3 regions of the Bacillus sp. N5-665 genome follow, and region 3 is predicted to be linked to each of the others. Evidence: riboswitches for the same ligand, from Rfam matches in the RefSeq annotation. Region 3 holds a riboswitch; each other region holds the start of a gene.

Region 1 (6,807 bases), 1.0 Mb from region 3:
TAGAGCGTTTGACTACGGATCAAGAGGTTAGGGGTTCGACTCCTCTCGGGCGCGCTTTTATTAACGGGAAGTGGCTCAGCTTGGTAGAGCACCTGGTTTGGGACCAGGGGGTCGCAGGTTCAAATCCTGTCTTCCCGATATTCCCAAAAACATGGGGCCTTAGCTCAGCTGGGAGAGCGCCTGCCTTGCACGCAGGAGGTCAGCGGTTCGATCCCGCTAGGCTCCACTTTATTTATTATATGTCTCGGAGGTATACCCAAGTTCGGCTGAAGGGATCGGTCTTGAAAACCGACAGGCGGTGAGAATCGCGCGGGGGTTCGAATCCCTCTACCTCCTCCATTTTCTTTTTAAATGGTTTAGATACATATAATAATAAAATTTTTGTTTTTTCCTTCATGGAGGTATACCCAAGTTCGGCTGAAGGGATCGGTCTTGAAAACCGACAGGCGGCGAGAGTCGCGCGGGGGTTCGAATCCCTCTACCTCCTCCATTTTTTAAAAACATTATATTGTCGCGGGGTGGAGCAGCACGGTAGCTCGTCGGGCTCATAACCCGAAGGTCGCAGGTTCAAATCCTGTCCCCGCAACCAAATGGTCCCGTGGTGTAGTGGTTAACATGCCTGCCTGTCACGCAGGAGATCGCCGGTTCGACCCCGGTCGGGACCGCCATTTATGTTGGCTCGGTAGCTCAGTCGGTAGAGCAGAGGACTGAAAATCCTCGTGTCGGCGGTTCGATTCCGTCCCGAGCCACCATTTTTTTATGCCGACTTAGCTCAATTGGTAGAGCAACTGACTTGTAATCAGTAGGTTGGGGGTTCAAGTCCTCTAGTCGGCATCCTTTAGGGGCATAGTTTAAAGGTAGAACTGAGGTCTCCAAAACCTCCAGTGTGGGTTCGATTCCTACTGCCCCTGTAAAAGTGTATGGGCCTATAGCTCAGCTGGTTAGAGCGCACGCCTGATAAGCGTGAGGTCGATGGTTCGAGTCCATTTAGGCCCACCATATATTATTCCGCAGTAGCTCAGTGGTAGAGCTATCGGCTGTTAACCGATCGGTCGTAGGTTCGAGTCCTACCTGCGGAGCCATGGCCCGTTGGTCAAGTGGTTAAGACACCGCCCTTTCACGGCGGTAACACGGGTTCGAATCCCGTACGGGTCATAAAAAAAGAGTCAGCATATTGCTGACTCTTTTTTATTTTGTGGAATCCTCCTTTATCAACTGATTTTCCTGAAATAAATAAAGGGATTTAGGAAAAGCTATGGTATGTATAAAAAGGAGGAGACAAAAATGACACGAGTGAGAGATTTTATGAGTACTCATGTTGTACATTGTACACCGCTAGACAATGTATATGAGGCTGCTGTAAAGATGAAAGAAGAATCGATTGGATTGATTCCAGTTGTTGAAAATGAGCAAGTTGTTGGGCTTGTTACGGACCGAGATTTAGTTGTTCGTGGGATTGCTGAGAAACATCCTGGATCTAATAAAATTACAAATGTAATGACAACAAACATTGTTTCAGTTTCTCCAGATGATTCTATTGAAAAAGCTACAGAGTTAATGGCACAGTATCAAATTAGACGATTACCAGTAGTTGAGAGTGGTCAACTCGTGGGGATGCTAGCACTAGGTGATTTAGCTATAAGAGAATCGGCAGATGATCAAGCTGGATTTGCTTTAAGTGAAATCTCGGAGCATACGGAATGAAGAGAGTCGTTCATTAGTGGGATAAGTTACGTATAAAAATCAGATGCATTATTCTAGTATATATGGATTAAACTAATATGTTAGCATGATGTATCTGAGACATTATATAATATAAGTATACAGTTAGTAATTTCGACAGTTTTTTAAAATTTGTCATTCCTAATTTTAAATAAGAGAAAAAATGATATACTGATAGATATAAGTATTATGAAAGATTTTGAATATAACAATATTCATTGTTAATGATGTAATAATGGATTAATATTTCCTATGTAGACAAAAGGGAAGGGGAATTATATGAGGGCTGTACAGCGCGATCCAAATTGGAATTTGGTTACAGATACATATATAGAACCAAATAATTTCGCTGAATTATTTTCTTTGCTTGTACCTTGTCATCCAAAAGGTGAAGGGAAAGAACGGACTATATTAGTGTGGAAAGAAAAAGAATTTTATAAAGAAGAAAATTTAGCGGCATTTATCGTATATGGAATGGATAAAGTAAAGAATTTGCCGCAGTTTCATAAAGATGAAATTCCAACTCTAGTACGTATTCTTCGCTTATGCCAAGAGATTGGTTGGTATGAAGAAGCAAATACATTTATGATAACTCAAGGACTAGCTGAGTTTGTTCACACTTCATTGGAATATGAAACGTGGGATCTGTTGACGCAAGCGGTTGCTTTAAACTATTTAATTATTAAATATCGTATGGGTGAATTGACTGATGGGGATGTAGAAATTTGGGATAGGGTTAAATTTAATGAGAAATGTATAACGGATTGTAAACAACTATTATCTCATAAAGAAGTATTGGAATTTACATTCTTTTATATGTGTAAGAGAGCTAAATTACTATCAAAAGAGCAATTAAATAGTGATATGATGAGTCTAGCGATGTATTGTAATACGTTTGTGTATGACTTATACACACATGACTTATTACGAAAATATCGTAAGTGTACAGACTTCCTATCATATTATGGACCTAGTCAAGCGGTGTTAGCTTGTCAAAGAGCTGTACTTTCTCAAATTTCAGATCGATTAGACCCATTGAAAACTACTCATGTAGATGATTATTTATATGTAATGAAAGAAATGATGGAGCATATGACGATAGGGATAATGGATCGATATGATCATTTTATCGGAAAGTTATTATCATATGTGCCATTTTTCGAAATGATTCAAGTTCCGCAACATGCATATTATTGTGAAGAATTACTGTATATTTGTAAGGGCATTGAATATAAAGAAGAAATATTACGCAATTATATATTTATACAATTACATGATTGTTTACCATCATTCTTTAAACTATTTCTTAAAAATAAGCGTTATGCAACGATTCATGACATTCTGTTCTATTGGTGTGATGATGAACAAAGAATGAGTTTAGAGAAAAAATATAATCTTAGCTTTATTTATGAAAAATATGCTTGTGGATAAAGAGCATTTTCTATATAAAAAATTTATATAAATTAAAAAGGATCTCAAGTTTATGTGAGATCCTTTTTTTTATTAGTAAAGCAAGGAGAACGCAATTAAGACGAGAAATAAAATTCCATAAAGGAGAAATTGTGCCGTATTGCTTCCTTGTATACCAAAAAAAGTATTTATTTTTGTGTATAAATTCAATATATATTTTAGCGGATTATCTTTGAAAGATCGGTACACAATGTCTCCTCTTTCTAAGCTTTTTGTTCGTGTTTTTTGTTAGTAGGGACATGAATGTATCTAGCTATGAATAATAAAACAGCCATAAAGAATACAGGAAATACGGTAGATAAATAAAAACCATTACTAATAATATTTGTTATTAGGGCACTTAATAGAAAGATGGCATTATATATATGGGCAATTTTTTGTTTTAATTGTACTTGAAAGGATTCCATCATAATTTCTAAAGCAACAAAAGCAATGATAATAGATAAAAATACAGTGTTTGTATTGTAAATGATTAAACAATAGATTAAACCTAAAAAGGCGAAGTATTCAATTAAGAGAGGTATATTGATATTGCGTTGCATACAATTTACCTAACTAAATATGGCAGTGGGTTTACTGCATTTGTTTTTTCAAAATTCCATTCTCCATTGTGTAATTCAAAATGAAGATGTTGCCCGTATGAATGACCTGTGTTTCCCATATGACCTACTAATTGTCCAGCTTGTACTTGATCACCAGCTTGTACAGTGCGATCTTTCATGTGTGCATAGACTGTTGTATATAATTTCCCGTTTATTTGATGGGCGATGAACACAACATTGCCATAGCTAGCTGAATAATATGATTTCACAACTTTACCTGCAGCTGCCGCCTGGATAGAGACATTACCTTGAGCTGCAATATCTATACCATAATGCATTTGTTCCCAGCGTATATCAAAGGTTGAGCTAATTCTTCCTTGAGTAGGGAATTTGAAAACTGCTGGAATGGAAGTAGTTTGAGCCGTTTGAGCTTGTGATTGATTTTGCATCACATAATGTTTTGCTACGTATCCGTATCCTGTGCCAAAACGAATTTTATACCAAGTTCCTACAGTTTCCACTACTTGTATTTGTGTACCATTTTGTAATGAACCAAGTAGTGCACTACTTGTACTAGCGTTGCCACGTACATTAAGTTTAGGTGTTGCAACTGTGTATTTCGTATTATTTTGAACTGTGATGCCTTTTACTAAAGGCTGTGAACCATTAGCCACAAATGCTTTTTGTACGTAACCTGTTTTGCCATTATGTAAAATTTTATACCACTCGCCTTGTTCTTCTTGAATGGTAATGAATTTTCCATTTGGTAATACATCTAAAATTGAAGATTCTAAATTAGGTTCAGAACGAACGTTTAATGCATTGGCATTAACGATGTATTGATTATTAGATTGAAGTTTGTTTTTTAGTAGAATAGCATCTTTTTGTACGTAACCTACTTTATTATTAACAGATACTTTATACCAGCCATTAGTTGTTTCAAGTATGTTCACTTTCGTATTAAAGCGAATTGTATCAATTGATGAGCTATTTGCGTTATCTTTTGTATGTAAGGCTACTTGATCGACTTTGACATATCCAGTTTTCACATTAGATAATTGTTCAGCGTTGGCTGTTTGTACATTTGTTTCTCCCATAGAAGGAAGTAAAGAGGCAATTGCGACAGTAGTTGCTGTTAAAGCAGTAGCTTTCATATTCATATAATAGAGACCTCCTCTAGTTGTATAGTTGTAATTTTATTATAGTATAAAGATATAATATAGTGGGTGTATTCACATAAATGTAATATGAAATCAATATAAAAATAAATTTTTTGAGGATAATGATTCCTTTTTATCCGATTAATTAGGATAATAATTTCTAAGATAGAATATAAGTAGTATATAGTTTTGTTATTTTGTTGACAATTGAGAAAATTAAAACAGTTGATGATGTCTTATTACGATGTTATACTGACAGTGATAATTTCATAGTTTGCTAGGAGAGCTGGTGTTGCCAGCTGAGAGTAGGCCGTAAGCCTTTGATCCTTTTCATTACCTGATCTAGATTATGCTAGCGTAGGGAAGCAATTCGGACACTAATAATAAGTCCCCGTTTCTTTGCGTATAGAAACGGGGCTTTTTTGTTTGAAAATTTCATATTGAAACCACTAGGGGTGCTTGTTGTGCTGAGAGAGGAATAATCCTTAACCCTTATAACACCTGATCTAGGTAATACTAGCGAAGGGAAGTGGAGCAACGAATAAATTATAATTTTATTTGCTGTAACCACTTCTTATTTAGAAGTGGTTTTTTATTTAGATATATAAATCGAAAGGGGATAGAGAAATGAAATTTTGCGATAGATTATTAGAAACTGTACAACCAGTTTGGGAGATGAGTCATAATCATCCGTTTGTAGTAGGTATGGGGGATGGCACGTTAGAAAAAGATAAGTTTCAGTATTACATTATTCAAGATTATTTATATTTGTTAGATTATGCAAAGCTATATGCGATTGGTGTTGTAAAAGCAACGAACCCACAAGTAATGGGGAAATTTGCTGAACAAATTGATGGCATATTAAATGGAGAAATGACAATCCATAAACAGTATGCAAAAAGACTTGGAATTTCTATAGAAGAGATAGAGTCTGCAAAGCCATCTGCTAAAAATTTAGCTTATACAAATTACATGATGTCTGTATCTCAAAATGGCACACTTGCGGAATTAATAGCAGCACTTCTTCCATGTATGTGGAGCTACTGGGAAATTGGAAAGCGTTTAAATGATATTCCTGGAGCAAGAGATCATGAGTTCTTTGGTGAGTGGATTCAAGGATATAGTTCTGAAGAATACGGTAACCTTTGTATTTGGTTAATCGATTTATTAAATGAAATGGCAGTTGGAAAGTCTGAAAAAGAGCTAGATCGATTAGAGGAGATTTTCCTATATTCCAGTCGATTTGAATATTTATTCTGGGATATGTCCTATCGTAAGGAGATGTGGGGATTTGAGGAGCAAGAACATACTACAGTTTCATAATGTTTCTTTTCATTATGATGAGAAACCAATCATCAATGAATTAAATGCTTCTATACAAGATAAAGAGTTTGTAAGTATTATCGGACCGAGTGGATGCGGGAAAAGTACTCTATTTCGCCTTATTACAGGTTTAGAAGAAGTAAGTACTGGGCAGATAGAGCTGACAGAAACGAAGAGCCATCCTGTAGGGTATATGCCCCAAAAAGATATGCTCCTGCCGTGGCGAACGATTATTGAGAATGCTGCTCTGCCGCTAGAGTGTCAAGGTGTACAGAAGAAAGAAGCACAAATAAAGGCCAAGGAACTGCTACATAAATTTGGCTTACAAGGGTATGAGACAAAATATCCGAAAGATTTATCTGGTGGTATGAGACAACGCGTATCTTTTATTCGAACTTTATTAACAGGCGGGGAGATATTGTTGTTAGATGAACCGTTTAGCGCGTTGGACGCTTTAACGAAGGCATCTTTGCAAGAATGGCTGTTTGAACAATGGAAAGAGTGGGAAAAAACAATTTTATTTATCACTCATGATGTGGAAGAAGCGTTGTTTCTTTCTAATCGAATTTTAGTAGTAGAGCAGCAACCGA
Region 2 (6,807 bases), 2.7 Mb from region 3:
AAGGTCATTTGCTCGGGGATCAAAAAATCCCTTCAACTAGGGAATTAAGTGAATTACTAAGTGTGAGCAGAAATACTGTACTCGCTGCTTATGCGGATTTAGAGCAAGAAGGACTCATTTATGCAGTTAAAGGTAAAGGGAATTTTGTAGCTAAGGTTGATATATCGAACACTTCGTCTGTTGAAATAGATTGGAAAAATAAACTTAATACCGTTACCTTATTAGCGGATGAATTAGATTTAATGAAACATGGTGTTCGCTGGGAAAAAGGAATGATTGTTTTTAATAGCATTGCTCCGGACGAAAAGCTATTTGATGTGGAAAATTTCAAAAGAGCTTTTCTTACTCGTATGTCCATTGAAGGGGATGTCGTATTAAACTACGGATACGCAAAAGGTTATAGACCGTTAATGAATTATCTACTTCATTATATGGAAATGAAAGGTGTAGATATTTCGAACAAAGATATTTTAATTACAAATGGATTTACAGAAGGATTAGACATCGTGCTATCCTCGTTATCAAAGAAATCAGGGCGGGTTATTTGTGAGAATCCAACTCACCATGCTGCATTGAAGCTTTTCCGTTTACATGGACTTGAAGTTCACGGAATTAATATGAATGAAGATGGCATCGATACGAACGAAGTAGAAAAAAGTTTGCGTGAAAAAGAGTTTGATTTCGCATATTTAATTCCTTCCTATCATAATCCAACCGGTATTGTTACGAGTTCGGAGAAAAGAACGGAACTGATGAGATTATTCTCAAAATATAAGGTTCCTATTATAGAAGATGGATTTAATGAAGAGCTACGTTATTCAGGTTCACATTTAGCACCATTATTAACTTTTGCTGGCGCTGGTAATAATGTAATTTATATTAGTAGCTTTTCAAAGGTACTTTTCCCTGGCTTACGTGTAGGCTGGATCATCGCAGATAAAGAGCTGATTCATCATTTAGAAAGTGTAAAAAGAGCAAGAACGATTCACACATCTACGTTAGATCAAGCTGTTCTATTTCAATATTTACATGAAGGATATTTTGAAAAATATTTAAAAAAGGCAAGATCAGTTTATAAGAAAAAATATGAGTTAGCTGTTGGGGCGTGTAATGAGTACATTCCGTTTCAAAGAATGACCGGTGATGGTGGACTTCATTTATTTATAGAGTTAGAAGAAAAAATTCATGCCCGCACACTTTTACAAAAGTGTTATGAGCAAGGGGTTACATTTTCTCCTGGAGATGTTTTTTATTCTGATGGAGGAGGAGCGACTACTTTTCGATTAGGATTTTCACGTCTGAAAGAAGAAGAAATAGTTCGTGGAATCAAAATAATCGGTGATACAATAAAAAATGAAATTTGGAGTTGAGGAAATGAGAATTGGCGTTATTATGGGTGGAGTATCCTCTGAAAAACAAGTATCAATTATGACTGGAAATGAAATGATTGCAAATTTAGATAAAAATAAATATGAAATCGTACCAATTACGTTAAATGAAAAAATAGATTTAATCGAAAAAGCGAAAGACATTGATTTTGCGCTGCTCGCATTACACGGAAAATACGGAGAAGATGGGACGGTTCAAGGCACGCTTGAAAGTTTAGGTATTCCTTATAGCGGGAGCAATATGTTATCTAGCGGTATGTGTATGGACAAAAATATTTCGAAAAAGATTTTACGCTATGAAGGTATAGAAACACCCGATTGGATTGAACTTACAAAAATGGCGGATCTAAATCTTGATGAATTAGATAAGTTAGGATTTCCGTTAGTGGTAAAACCAAACTCTGGTGGATCAAGTGTTGGGGTAAAGATTGTATATGATAAAGATGAATTAATTTCAATGCTGGAAACTGTGTTTGAATGGGATTCTGAAGTAGTAATAGAGAAGTATATAAAAGGTGATGAGATTACATGTTCAATTTTTGATGGAAAACAGTTACCTATTATTTCAATCCGACATGCAGCTGAGTTCTTTGATTACAATGCAAAATATGATGATGTTAGTACAATTGAAGAAGTTATCGAGCTTCCAGCTGAATTGAAGGAACGTGTAAACAAAGCGTCACTGGCTTGTTATAAAGCATTGAAATGCAGCGTTTATGCAAGGGTGGATATGATGGTAAAGGACGGAATTCCATATGTAATGGAGGTTAATACATTACCAGGGATGACACAAGCAAGTTTACTACCGAAAAGTGCAGATGCAGCTGGTATTCATTATAGTAAACTATTAGATATGATTATTGAAACTTCATTAAAAGTAAGAAAAGAAGAAGGGTTTTAAGTAGCAGTATCATGAATGTTTTTGACAGTAACATGAAGTATGTTATGATGAATACAATACGAAAATTAAATATTTATCCACTAGGGGGGCCTATTATAGGCTGAGATCAAACGAGAATTTGAGACTCTTAGTACCTGATCTGGTTAATACTAGCGTAGGGAAGTGGGAAGACATTACTATTTTATGAATAAATACTGTCACTTTCACTTTCTTTACGTTTGTAAAGAAAGTTTTTTTATTTTACAGATTTAATAACTGTGGGTAAATACTTAAATTTTATACTTTATTGGAGGGATTTAAATGAAATTTTCACAATCATTACGTCAAGAAGTAGATTCAATTTGGGAAGCTAGTTTTCATCACCCTTTTGTAAAACAACTTGGTGAAGGAACTTTAGATTTAGCTAGTTTTCGCTATTATGTGCTTCAAGATTCATATTATTTGAGTCACTTTGCTAGAGTACAAACTTTAGGAGCTGCAAAAGCACTGGAATTAGAAACAACAGCTCGTATGGCACACCATGCTCAAAATACATACGAGGCGGAATTATCTTTACATGAGAATTTTGCGGAGAAACTTGGGATAACACAAGAAGAAAAAGATAATTTTATCCCTGCTCCAACTGCATACGCTTATACTTCACATATGTATCGTGCTGCGTATGAAGGACATTTAGGCGATATCATTGCAGCAATTTTACCTTGCTATTGGTTGTATTATGAAATTGGTGAGCGTTTAAAAGAGTATCAGCCAGAAGAGCCAATTTATAACGAATGGATTTCTGCTTATGGATCTGATTGGTTCCGTACGCTAGTTGAAGAGCAAATTACAAGATTAGATACTATCGCTGAAAACGTAACAGAGTCTGACCGTAAGCGAATGAAACAGCATTTCATTATTAGCAGTCAATATGAATATTCATTTTGGAAAATGGCTTATACTTTAGAAAAGTGGCCAGTGAATACAGAAGTAGAAGATGTCATTGGATAATGAGTAGGGGTATTGCTATACATAGGTATGGATAATACCTATGTATATGATTTCATAAAAGAAGTATCGCAAAAAGACGCATCAATCTAAGTGCGTCTTTTTTCAATTTATAAAAATGAGCCTATGGAAAAATAACCTAAAAATAGGTATATGAACAAGGTGCATTATCTAGTGATAGGTCATATTTTGTAGGGGTACGTATTGAACTTAGTTTATAGCGCTATTTCTACTTAGATTTAACGAACAGAAATATAGGAAAGCATTGAAAAGGTTGAAGTTTATAAACGGAGGTCATGAAAATGAATAAGTTTCAACAAGAACTACAAGCGTTAAGCCTTAATGATTACCAATCTGGAAATATTGTGTATTGGGACCAGCAAAACCAATATCCATATTACTATATTGAAGATGATGCTCGTCGCTGTGGCGGTTGTGGTCGCTGTGGTGGTTGTGGCGGTCGCTGTGGTGGATTTCGTTGTGGTGGATTCCGTTGTATTGGTTGCTTCGGTTGTTTTGGTTGTGGCGGTTGTGGTGGCTGTGGTAGTTGTGGTGGTTGTGGTGGTTGTTCTAATTGTTTTAGTGGTTTTAATGGTACTACTGATACAACTGGTACTATTGTAACATATGAATATTGATTAGAGAAAAAAGGAATCCATTTGTGAAGTATTATACAATTTTTATAAAAAAATTTAATCAAAACACATGTAGCATCCTTTAATTTAAAGAAACAATTTATCCCACCTTTTTATAAACATTGTGACTTTATTTCAAATCAACAATCGAATGTCTTTTTTATGTTCTATACCATTTATGCGATCTTTGACTTTCGTAAGTAAATTTATTGCACCAGAACCAAAAAGAAGGGCTTCTATCAGCCCTTTTTTCTTTTTTCATATTTCTCATATAATTAAACTTAATCATAAAAAAATCTTACCACCTTATAAATTTTTACAACTATGTAACTATTTTTATTAAATGCACCGCTCTAGTATACAAAATTAAGAACTTGAGATAAGGCGCTTTGTTTCTGTAAGATGTTTTTGTTTTACTTTATATTACGATTTATAGACCTGAAACCATTTTATTGTGATATAATTTGTTTTTGTCATTATGAATGTATATATGTTAGGAGTTTTTTATGGAAATCGGTTCTGAATTAAAAAATGGTCGCCACTCATTTTTTGATGGTGGATTATTCAGCTTTATTGGTTGGAGTATCCTTGGTGTACTTATTACAGTTTTTACCCTTGGTATTTGTTACCCTTGGGCTTTATGTATGGTTTATGGTTGGAAAATAAATCATACAGTAGTTAACGGGCACCGTATGAAATTCAATGGTTCTGCTGTAGGCTTGTTTGGTAATTGGATAAAATGGTTGCTCTTATCAATTATCACTCTAGGAATCTACTCATTCTGGGTTTTCATTAAACTTGAAGACTGGAAAGTAAAAAATACTACATTTATCAATTAAAAAACATTAGCTTTATAATACCAGTCTATAACGACTGGTATTTTTATTTATGGTATGAAAAACGAAAATATAGATAAATAGCCCATGCTCATTCAGTTAACAAATATGAATACCTCCAGAACAAAAATTCCATACATTTTGAAAGAAACCTTTTTATTTTTCGCTCTGAAGAATATCCGTTTCTTAAGTTAATGGTTTTGAAGTCATCCTTAAATGAAAATTTTCTGTCTCTACATTTAGTTATTTTGAGACTTTTCTTTTTCTTAAACTGTTGGATATGAGTACCTTCTAGTATAAATTTACCATTTAAAAAAGTGATTCTAACAACATTAGGATTGTATCATATAGCACAATGTAATTTGTGTTACATAGCAAGAAAAATAATCAAAATTTAAAGCCTGAAAAAGAAGCACCAAAGCAAATTACATTGGTGTTTCTTTTTTTGCGCTTTCGGGCACAGTGGTTCCTGCAGCACTATTATAAAAGCAATTTCGGATGTAAGGAATTTGTAAGTAATAGGTAAGGAAAAAGAGATTTTCATTGTATATGATAAAAATATAAAGTGGCGCGAAGGGGGAAAAGGGTACGACTTATATATGAAAAACAAACCAGTAACAAGAGTGTTTTAAAGAAAATAAGTAATTTCTAGAGTTAACATACATGTGAAAAAGAGAGCGAAGGCATTTTATATTGAAGTTTGTTTATAATAGTTTTTTAACCTGTTAGGGGGGATCGTAAAGTAGATTATTAATCGCCTTGAAAATATCTATGACCTTATAGTACTAGGCATGCTGTATTAAAAATTTTAATTTTGAAGGGAGAATTAATATATATGAGTACGAAAAAAAGAATGGGTAGTAAGTTATTACTTGTCAGTGCAATTTGTGCGATAACTATTCCTTCGGTTTCATATGCGGAGGAAGTAATGTCACCTAAAAATTTTGAGGATTATTCAAACTTGTTTGAGGGACGGAATAAGGACGTATTGAAAAGAAGTTTATATCCAAATACATATAATAATCCGTTTAGTCACCAAATTAAATCGACATTAAAGGAAACAAACACAAATATAAAAAAAATAGACAATATTGAAGAGGGAAATCCCGTTATATCTACTGCTTTTCCATTTGTCTGTTCTATGCATACTGAAGATTATAAATCTGCATTTGATTTAACTTCTCGATCATTACAGAAAATAGTATCTGAAAAATGGTTGAAGAACTATTGGGAAGAACTTCCTACGCAATTACAAAAAGGTTCTTTTATAGAAATTGGAGAGGTTACACAAAAAGAGACAAATTCTGTTCATACAAATGTAGAGATTAACTTAGTTTTTGAACAAATTACTGTACCTTTACTAATAAAACTAGATCCATCTGGAAAAATAGATGATTTTCAACTCAGTATGCCGTTTAGTCCTGTTACAGATCGGCCATCATATAGTAATCCTAAATCATTTGTTGATAAAGAAGTAGTAGTTGGAAGTGGTGCATTTCCATTACCAGGAACATTATCTGTTCCAAAGGGAAAGGGTCCTTTTCCAGCGGTTATTCTTGTTCATGGAGCTGGAGCAGCCGATCAGGATTCAGCAACGTATGCTTTAAAACCATTTCGTGATTTAGCTGAAGGTCTTGCCTCGAAAGGAATTGCTGTTCTTCGCTATAATAAACGAACCTATGAACATAGATTGAAAACAGAACTTAGTCCTTTTTATACAGTTGATAAAGAGACAACAGATGATGCACTTCTTGTGACTCATTTTCTTCAAAATGAACCTATGATAGATAAGAATCAAATTTATATTCTTGGTCATAGTCAAGGTGGAATGATGATTCCGAGGATAATTGAAAAAAATCAAAATCAAAATATTGCTGGGGCAATTGTGATGGGAGGAGCGGGCAAGGCATTCACAGACAATGTTTTAGATCAACTGGAGTATCGTCTTTCTATTGGAGAAATGAAACCAGAAGAATATAAATTTTACAAATCGCAGTTTGAATTATTAAAGGATCCTAATTTCTCTAGTCAGAATCCGCCAAAGGGTTTTTCTTTAGGAC
Region 3 (6,807 bases):
TAGCAGGTAGCTCATTTGCAATTACGCAGTTCATTACAGCGACGTTCTTAGGACCAGAACTTCCGGATATTACGTCAGCACTTGTAAGTTTAGTGAGTTTATCGCTATTCTTAAAAGTTTGGCAGCCGAAAGAAATCTATCAGTCTAAAGAAGCAAATAGTGAAGTAGCAGCAACGGCGATATCTATGCCGAAACTAACGGTAGGAAAAGTAGTAAAAGCATGGTCTCCATTCATTATTTTAACTGTGATGGTAGTCATTTGGAGCCAAAGTTTCTTTAAAGCGTTATTTGCTCCAGGCGGTGCTTTGGAAAGCCTTGTGTTTAAGTTTGATGTTCCAGGCTTACACAATTTAGTAATGAAAGCAGAACCAATTGTAAATAAACCGACGCCTTATGAAGCAATCTTGAAATTAGATATTTTATCAGCGACGGGAACAGCAATTTTAATTGCTTGTATCATTTCTATCTTTATTTTGAAAATGAGTGCAAAAGATGCAGTAGTAACATTTAAAGAAACGTTACATGAACTTAAGATGCCAATTCTATCTATCGGATTCGTATTAGGATTCGCGTTTATCGCAAACTATTCTGGTCTATCTTCTACATTAGCATTAGCACTTGCAGGAACTGGCGGACTATTCCCGTTCTTCTCACCATTCCTAGGCTGGATCGGTGTATTTTTAACAGGATCCGATACGTCAGCGAATGCACTGTTCTCGAATTTACAAGCGATTACAGCGCAGCAAGTCGGTGTATCTGAAGTACTTCTCGTTGCAGCAAATACAACGGGCGGTGTAACAGGAAAGATGATTTCTCCGCAATCGATTGCGATTGCTTGTGCGGCAGTTGGACTTGCTGGAAAAGAATCAGATTTATTCCGATTTACAGTGAAGCATAGTTTATTCTTCGTAATTATTGTTGGTATTATGACGTATGTACAGGCATATTATTTAACGTGGATGATTCCATAAATAACAAAAGAAATAAACTTTGCATTTTTCAGATTATCGTGTATGATGAGAAAGTATTGAAAATTAAATCAGTGATAAACTAGGGGTGCCTAACGTATGCGTAGGCTGAGAGAGAAGCGTGTGAACTTCTTAACCCTTTGGACCTGATCTGGCTCGTACCAGCGTAGGGAAGTTAACGGCTTTACATAATGATGTCTTTATGAGCCAGGTCCTTATTTTTTTATGGACCTGGCTCTTTTTATTTTGGCATACGCTGGCCATATCTCGTCCTTGTCACGTACAGGGGGGCAACAAAGGTTATGAAACAGTCTGTTTCAGCTGAGCAAATTGAATTGAAATCGAGTTTACCAGGAAGTAAGAAAGTGTATGTGGATGGACCACGCACGGGTATGAAAGTGCCGATGCGCGAGATTGAACAAAGCGAAACGAACGGTATTCCGAATCCGCCAATTCGTGTATATGATACGAGCGGTCCTTATACAGATCCTGCGTATAAAGTGGAACTGGAAAAGGGGTTGCAGGCGCCGCGCCACTCTTGGATCCTGGAGCGCGGAGATGTAGAAGCATACGAAGGGCGCGAAGTAAAACCAGAGGATGACGGTGTGAAAGTGGCTTCGAAACATACGCCTGTTTTCCCGCAAATGGATCGCCAGCCGCTTAGAGCAAGGCATGGTGCAAATGTTACGCAAATGCATTATGCACGTAATGGTATCATTACGTCTGAGATGGAATATGTTGCGATTCGTGAAGGAGTAGAGCCTGAGTTTGTTCGTAAGGAAATCGCGGAAGGTCGTGCCATTTTACCAGCGAATATTAACCATCCGGAAGCAGAACCGATGATTATCGGCCGTAACTTTCACGTAAAGGTCAATGCAAATATCGGAAACTCTGCTGTATCTTCTTCTATTGCAGAAGAAGTAGAGAAGATGACGTGGGCAACGCGCTGGGGCGCAGATACGATTATGGATTTATCTACAGGTAAAAATATTCATACGACGCGTGAGTGGATTATTCGTAACGCGCCTGTACCAGTTGGGACTGTACCGATCTATCAAGCGCTGGAAAAAGTAAACGGAATTGCAGAAGATTTAACGTGGGAAGTGTATCGTGATACGTTAATTGAGCAAGCTGAGCAAGGTGTTGATTACTTTACGATTCACGCGGGCGTATTACTTCGTTACATTCCGATTACTGCAAAGCGTACGACAGGTATCGTTTCACGTGGTGGTTCAATTATGGCACAGTGGTGTTTATTCCATCATAAAGAAAACTTCTTATACACTCATTTTGAAGAGATATGTGAAATTATGAAGCAGTATGATGTTTCGTTCTCTCTTGGAGATGGATTACGTCCAGGTTCGATTGCAGATGCAAATGACGAAGCACAGTTTTCTGAGCTTGAAACACTTGGTGAATTAACGAAGATTGCTTGGAAACATGATGTGCAAGTGATGATTGAAGGACCTGGGCATGTACCGATGCATTTAATTAAAGAGAATATGGAGAAAGAGCTTGATATTTGTCAGGGCGCGCCGTTCTATACACTTGGGCCGTTAACAACAGATATTGCACCAGGTTATGACCATATTACATCGGCAATTGGAGCGGCGATGATTGGCTGGTTTGGAACGGCGATGCTTTGTTATGTAACGCCGAAAGAACATTTAGGTTTACCGAATAAAGATGATGTTCGCACGGGGGTTATTACGTACAAAATCGCTGCACATGCAGCTGATCTTGCGAAAGGGCACAAAACGGCTCATCAGCGTGATGATGCACTTTCAAAAGCTCGCTTTGAATTCCGTTGGCGCGATCAATTTAATTTATCTTTAGACCCTGAACGTGCGATGGAATATCACGATGAAACACTGCCAGCAGAAGGTGCGAAAACGGCTCATTTCTGTTCAATGTGTGGACCGAAGTTTTGTAGTATGAGAATTTCACATGATATTCGTGAATATGCGAAAGACAATGATTTAGAAACGAAAGAAGCAATTGAAAAAGGGATGAAAGAGAAAGCGAGAGAATTTAAAGACACTGGTAGTCATTTATACCAATAATACGTTACACCTCTTTACTTGATTGATCACACTGTAGTACCTAACTTAAATATAGAAGAAGCCCCCTTTACTAAGACGGTAGCAAAGGGGGCTTCTGTTGTTTATAGGGCGAAGAAGAGGTGTACCCAGTAGTATAAGAGGAATAATGTGACGACTGTTGTGAGAGGAATAACGATAAGGGATACACTTAAATAGTCTTTCCATTTTACTTTAATTTTGTTTTGTTTCAGGATATACATCCAAATGAGGGAAGCTAACGTACCAATTGGTAATAATAGTGAACCGATGTCACTGCCAATAATGTTTGCCAGGTAGATAGTTTTTAATGTGACTGGGTCTAGTCCCATTTCTGTTAATGTGATTGTACCAATCATAAGTGCAGGATGGTTATTGAAGACGTTAGAGAGGAGAGAAACGAGTCCGCCCATTGCAAAGCTGGCATAGAGTAGATGCTGACTTACAACTGGCTCAAGCCAATTTACAAGTGCTGCTGTTAATCCTGCGTTGTGAAGCCCGTAAATAATTACATACATAGAGAAAGCGAAAATTAAAATGTGCCACGGTGTTTTTTTCAAAATATCGACTGGGTTTGTTCGTAAGTAGTACCATCTCCAGATGAGAAGAACGAGTGAACCGAGTACAGCAACAATTTCGATTGGGATGGATAAGAAGGATGCAACGAAAAGTAGACAGCGCATAAGGAAGACGAAGCCTAATACTTTTAGCATGAATTTTGTACGTTTTTGTTTCGTATCAACAGAATTTTTTCCTTTTAACGGATGGAAGTTTTTCGTGAAGAACATTTCTTCGATATCATATGAAGAAACAGGTAATTTCTCTGGTAGTTTTTTCTTTAAAACTGTGTACATAAGCCATGACATAAATAATAATCCTAATGTTGCAGGTACAAACATCATAGCAGTATGCATATAAAGAGTCATATTCACAATATTTAATGCGATTAAGTTTACGATATTACTTACACCAATGGGGGCACTAGAGGCAGTGGCGATTAAAGCACCACTTAATAAATAAGGGATTTGTTGATGAGGTTTTAATTTAAGGTTTCTCAGTAGTAAAATTAGGATTGGAGTTGTAATTAAAATACTACCGTCGTTATTAAATAAAAGAGTCATAAGAAAACATAATAATTGAATATACCAGTATAAACGGCGACCGGAGCCCTTTGCTAAGTTTGCAAGTTTTGCTGCGGACCAGTGGAAGAAGCCGAAGCTTTCTAATATAACCGCCATAACGATGGTCGCTAATATTGTTATGGAGGCACCGCCAATTTTACTAATAATGTCTATGACGTCTGGCTTTGATACAAGTCCAGTAATCAGGATAATGCCAGCACCAATTGCTGCCGGCCACGCCTCATTTAAGCCACGAGGTCGCCAAAAGACAACAATCATTGTTAAGAAGAATACAATAATAGTAATCCATATTTCAATGCTCATATTTTGCCTACCTTTCTATTTTCCTTTGAACAAATGTAGCTTGTCTCAAGTTTGTATTGATAGTATATTCAGCAAAAAATAAGAAGAACTAGACATATAATGGAATAAAGCGAATATGTGTTTTTTAAGCTAAAGGACAAGTGTCACTAATAGTGAAATAACTATTGTGAGAGGAGTCTATAAATTGCTTGAGCAGTAAGATAGTAAATGAAATTTTTATCAGCAATTATTGAAATATATCAACGCAACTCAAAATATATCAACGATTATTGAAATATATCAACTTATCGACAAAACATGAAAAAAGGAGTCCGTTCCAAAATGCCTTTTGGAACAGACTCCCCCGAATATATTATTTTTCCTTCAAAAAAGTTCGATCCTTCAAGAATAAATTCCAGAAGAAAATAAATCCTGGTAGTAAAATTGCGATTCCAATTGCGTATAGGATAAGCAATGCATAGAATGTTTCTGTCGTTGTAAAACTTGTAAATACAGTTACATCAGGATAAATAATATAAGGTAAATGCGCGACACCGTAAGCGTAACTTGCAAATGCATATTGAGCGACGACTGCTAAAACGGCGATGCGAGGGTATCCTAGTGTGCCATACTTCTTGTTTGTCCACCAAAGAGAAGAGTATCCGATAACGAATAAAACGATAGAAACTGTAAACCATGGGAATTGCTTTATTAGTCCTTGCATAAGCCAGTGTGTTTCCGGATCCATTACAACGAGGGCGATAATTGCTGTAACGAGTGTTGCAGGACCAAGGATGATGGCGTTTCTTCTATAAATTCTATACGAATCTTCTGAACCTTGCTCTCTCGCAAAATCAGCAAGAAAGAGAGAGGAGAGAAATAGTTCCGAAGTTAGCCCAAAGAGCATATAGCAGTAGATAACCGGGCTAGAAAGAAGTTTTCCATACAGGAGTACTTCTTTTCCTTCAGACATTGTAATATAAGCCCCCTCTGTAACGGGTAAAACGGTAATTAATAAGGCTGGAATTAAGAGCCCAGTAATACCTGAAATCACCCGAAGGAGGAATTGATACTTTGGCAGAGAGTAAGCAAATACCATGAATGTACTGCGAATTGCAATGAGTATTAAAATTAACATAACTGGCACGAACATCACTGTCGCAAGGGTGAAAGCAGCTTTCGGAAAGAAACCGAGAAAAGCGACAACGACAAAGACGAGAAATGTATTTGTTACTTCCCAAGTTGGTGATAAGTATCGATTGGCAAGCTTGGCAGCGAGCGTTGGATGTTTTGCGTATACCATGCCCCAAAAACCTGCTCCAAAATCGATGGACCCTAATATACTATATACGAAAATAAGAGCCCATAAGATGATGATTGCAATACTTTCCTCATGCACGAGAATCGCCTCCTTCGTGATGTAAATCATTTGTAAGCGGATGTTTCTTAAAGAATGTCCGTAGTACAAAAACTGTTAAAATGCCGAGTCCAATATATAAAATGATGAATAGAATAAATAAAGGACCGACAAAATCAGCGCGTGTAGAAGCGTCGACTGTCCGTTGCATACCATAAATGGTCCACGGTTGACGACCACTACAGCTGAAAATCCACCCGAATTCAATACCGAGCATCATAATTGGTCCACATGCGGCAGCTCCCCAAAGAAGCCACTTCGGTAATTCTGCACCTTTTTTTCGGTAAACAAAGTACCAATATAAGAGGGCGATTGCTGCAACTGCAAAAGTAAAGGCAGCGGTGCCGACCATTAAGTTGAATAGTGTATGTGTGTAAAATGGTGGCCACGTTTCTTGTGGAAATTCCTTTAGTCCTTTTACGACGGTGTTAGGATCGAGTCCCACTAGTAGGCTAAGCATGTTCGGAATTTCTAGTGCATAGTTTAGTTCAAGTGTGTTAGGATCTACAACTCCGCCAATTGATAACGGTGCATGTGATGTCGTTTCAAATAAAGCTTCGGCAGATGCAAGTTTTTCAGGGGAATGCTTATGTAAGGCAATCGCCGATTCGTGTCCCGAAAGCCACATCGTAGCACCTGTAATAAATGTCACGACGAGTCCTAACAGTAGTCCTTTTTTATGATAAGCAATTTCACGTTTACTTAAATTCTTCTTTAATAATTTAAATCCAGCGATAGAGGCAATGACGGCCGCTCCAGTTGTATAGGCTGTAATCACAACGTGGAATGCGCTTGTGCCAAAACTCGGATTAAAGAAAGCTTTCCATGGATCAACGTTAAAAACTGATCCATCTGGCCCCATTGAAAAGCCTGCGGGTGTATTCATCCATGTATTTGCTGATGTAATAAGCACGGCAGAT

What was found. A riboswitch is a leader RNA that binds a small molecule or an ion and turns the genes downstream of it on or off. The one in region 3 is predicted to bind thiamine pyrophosphate.
Region 1: another riboswitch for thiamine pyrophosphate. It lies ahead of tenA (thiaminase II); the one in region 3 lies ahead of thiC (phosphomethylpyrimidine synthase ThiC).
Region 2: another riboswitch for thiamine pyrophosphate. It lies ahead of tenA (thiaminase II); the one in region 3 lies ahead of thiC (phosphomethylpyrimidine synthase ThiC).

Annotation. Positions count from the first base shown of each region.
Region 1 covers NZ_CP093325.1:4,778,426-4,785,232, reverse strand. The annotation lists tRNA gene MNO09_RS27275 (tRNA-Arg) at 1-54, shown strand, start outside; tRNA gene MNO09_RS27270 (tRNA-Pro) at 65-138, shown strand; tRNA gene MNO09_RS27265 (tRNA-Ala) at 154-226, shown strand; tRNA gene MNO09_RS27260 (tRNA-Ser) at 247-339, shown strand; tRNA gene MNO09_RS27255 (tRNA-Ser) at 398-490, shown strand; tRNA gene MNO09_RS27250 (tRNA-Met) at 513-589, shown strand; tRNA gene MNO09_RS27245 (tRNA-Asp) at 593-668, shown strand; tRNA gene MNO09_RS27240 (tRNA-Phe) at 677-752, shown strand; tRNA gene MNO09_RS27235 (tRNA-Thr) at 762-834, shown strand; tRNA gene MNO09_RS27230 (tRNA-Trp) at 841-911, shown strand; tRNA gene MNO09_RS27225 (tRNA-Ile) at 923-999, shown strand; tRNA gene MNO09_RS27220 (tRNA-Asn) at 1,008-1,082, shown strand; tRNA gene MNO09_RS27215 (tRNA-Glu) at 1,084-1,155, shown strand; gene MNO09_RS27210 (CBS domain-containing protein) at 1,285-1,704, shown strand; gene MNO09_RS27205 (DUF3965 domain-containing protein) at 2,002-3,153, shown strand; gene MNO09_RS27200 (hypothetical protein) at 3,396-3,734, opposite strand; gene MNO09_RS27195 (SH3 domain-containing protein) at 3,740-4,894, opposite strand; TPP riboswitch at 5,164-5,275, shown strand; TPP riboswitch at 5,336-5,439, shown strand; gene tenA (thiaminase II) at 5,522-6,217, shown strand; gene MNO09_RS27185 (ABC transporter ATP-binding protein) at 6,186-6,807, shown strand, end outside.
Region 2 covers NZ_CP093325.1:2,942,110-2,948,916, reverse strand. The annotation lists gene pdxR (MocR-like pyridoxine biosynthesis transcription factor PdxR) at 1-1,370, shown strand, start outside; gene ddlB (D-alanine--D-alanine ligase) at 1,375-2,289, shown strand; TPP riboswitch at 2,362-2,467, shown strand; gene tenA (thiaminase II) at 2,590-3,279, shown strand; gene MNO09_RS17820 (heterocycloanthracin/sonorensin family bacteriocin) at 3,573-3,914, shown strand; gene MNO09_RS17815 (DUF898 family protein) at 4,418-4,750, shown strand; gene MNO09_RS17810 (alpha/beta hydrolase) at 5,583-6,807, shown strand, end outside.
Region 3 covers NZ_CP093325.1:279,310-286,116, forward strand. The annotation lists gene lldP (L-lactate permease) at 1-971, shown strand, start outside; TPP riboswitch at 1,043-1,158, shown strand; gene thiC (phosphomethylpyrimidine synthase ThiC) at 1,271-3,031, shown strand; gene MNO09_RS03625 (arsenic transporter) at 3,133-4,491, opposite strand; gene MNO09_RS03630 (cytochrome d ubiquinol oxidase subunit II) at 4,844-5,869, opposite strand; gene cydA (cytochrome ubiquinol oxidase subunit I) at 5,862-6,807, opposite strand, start outside.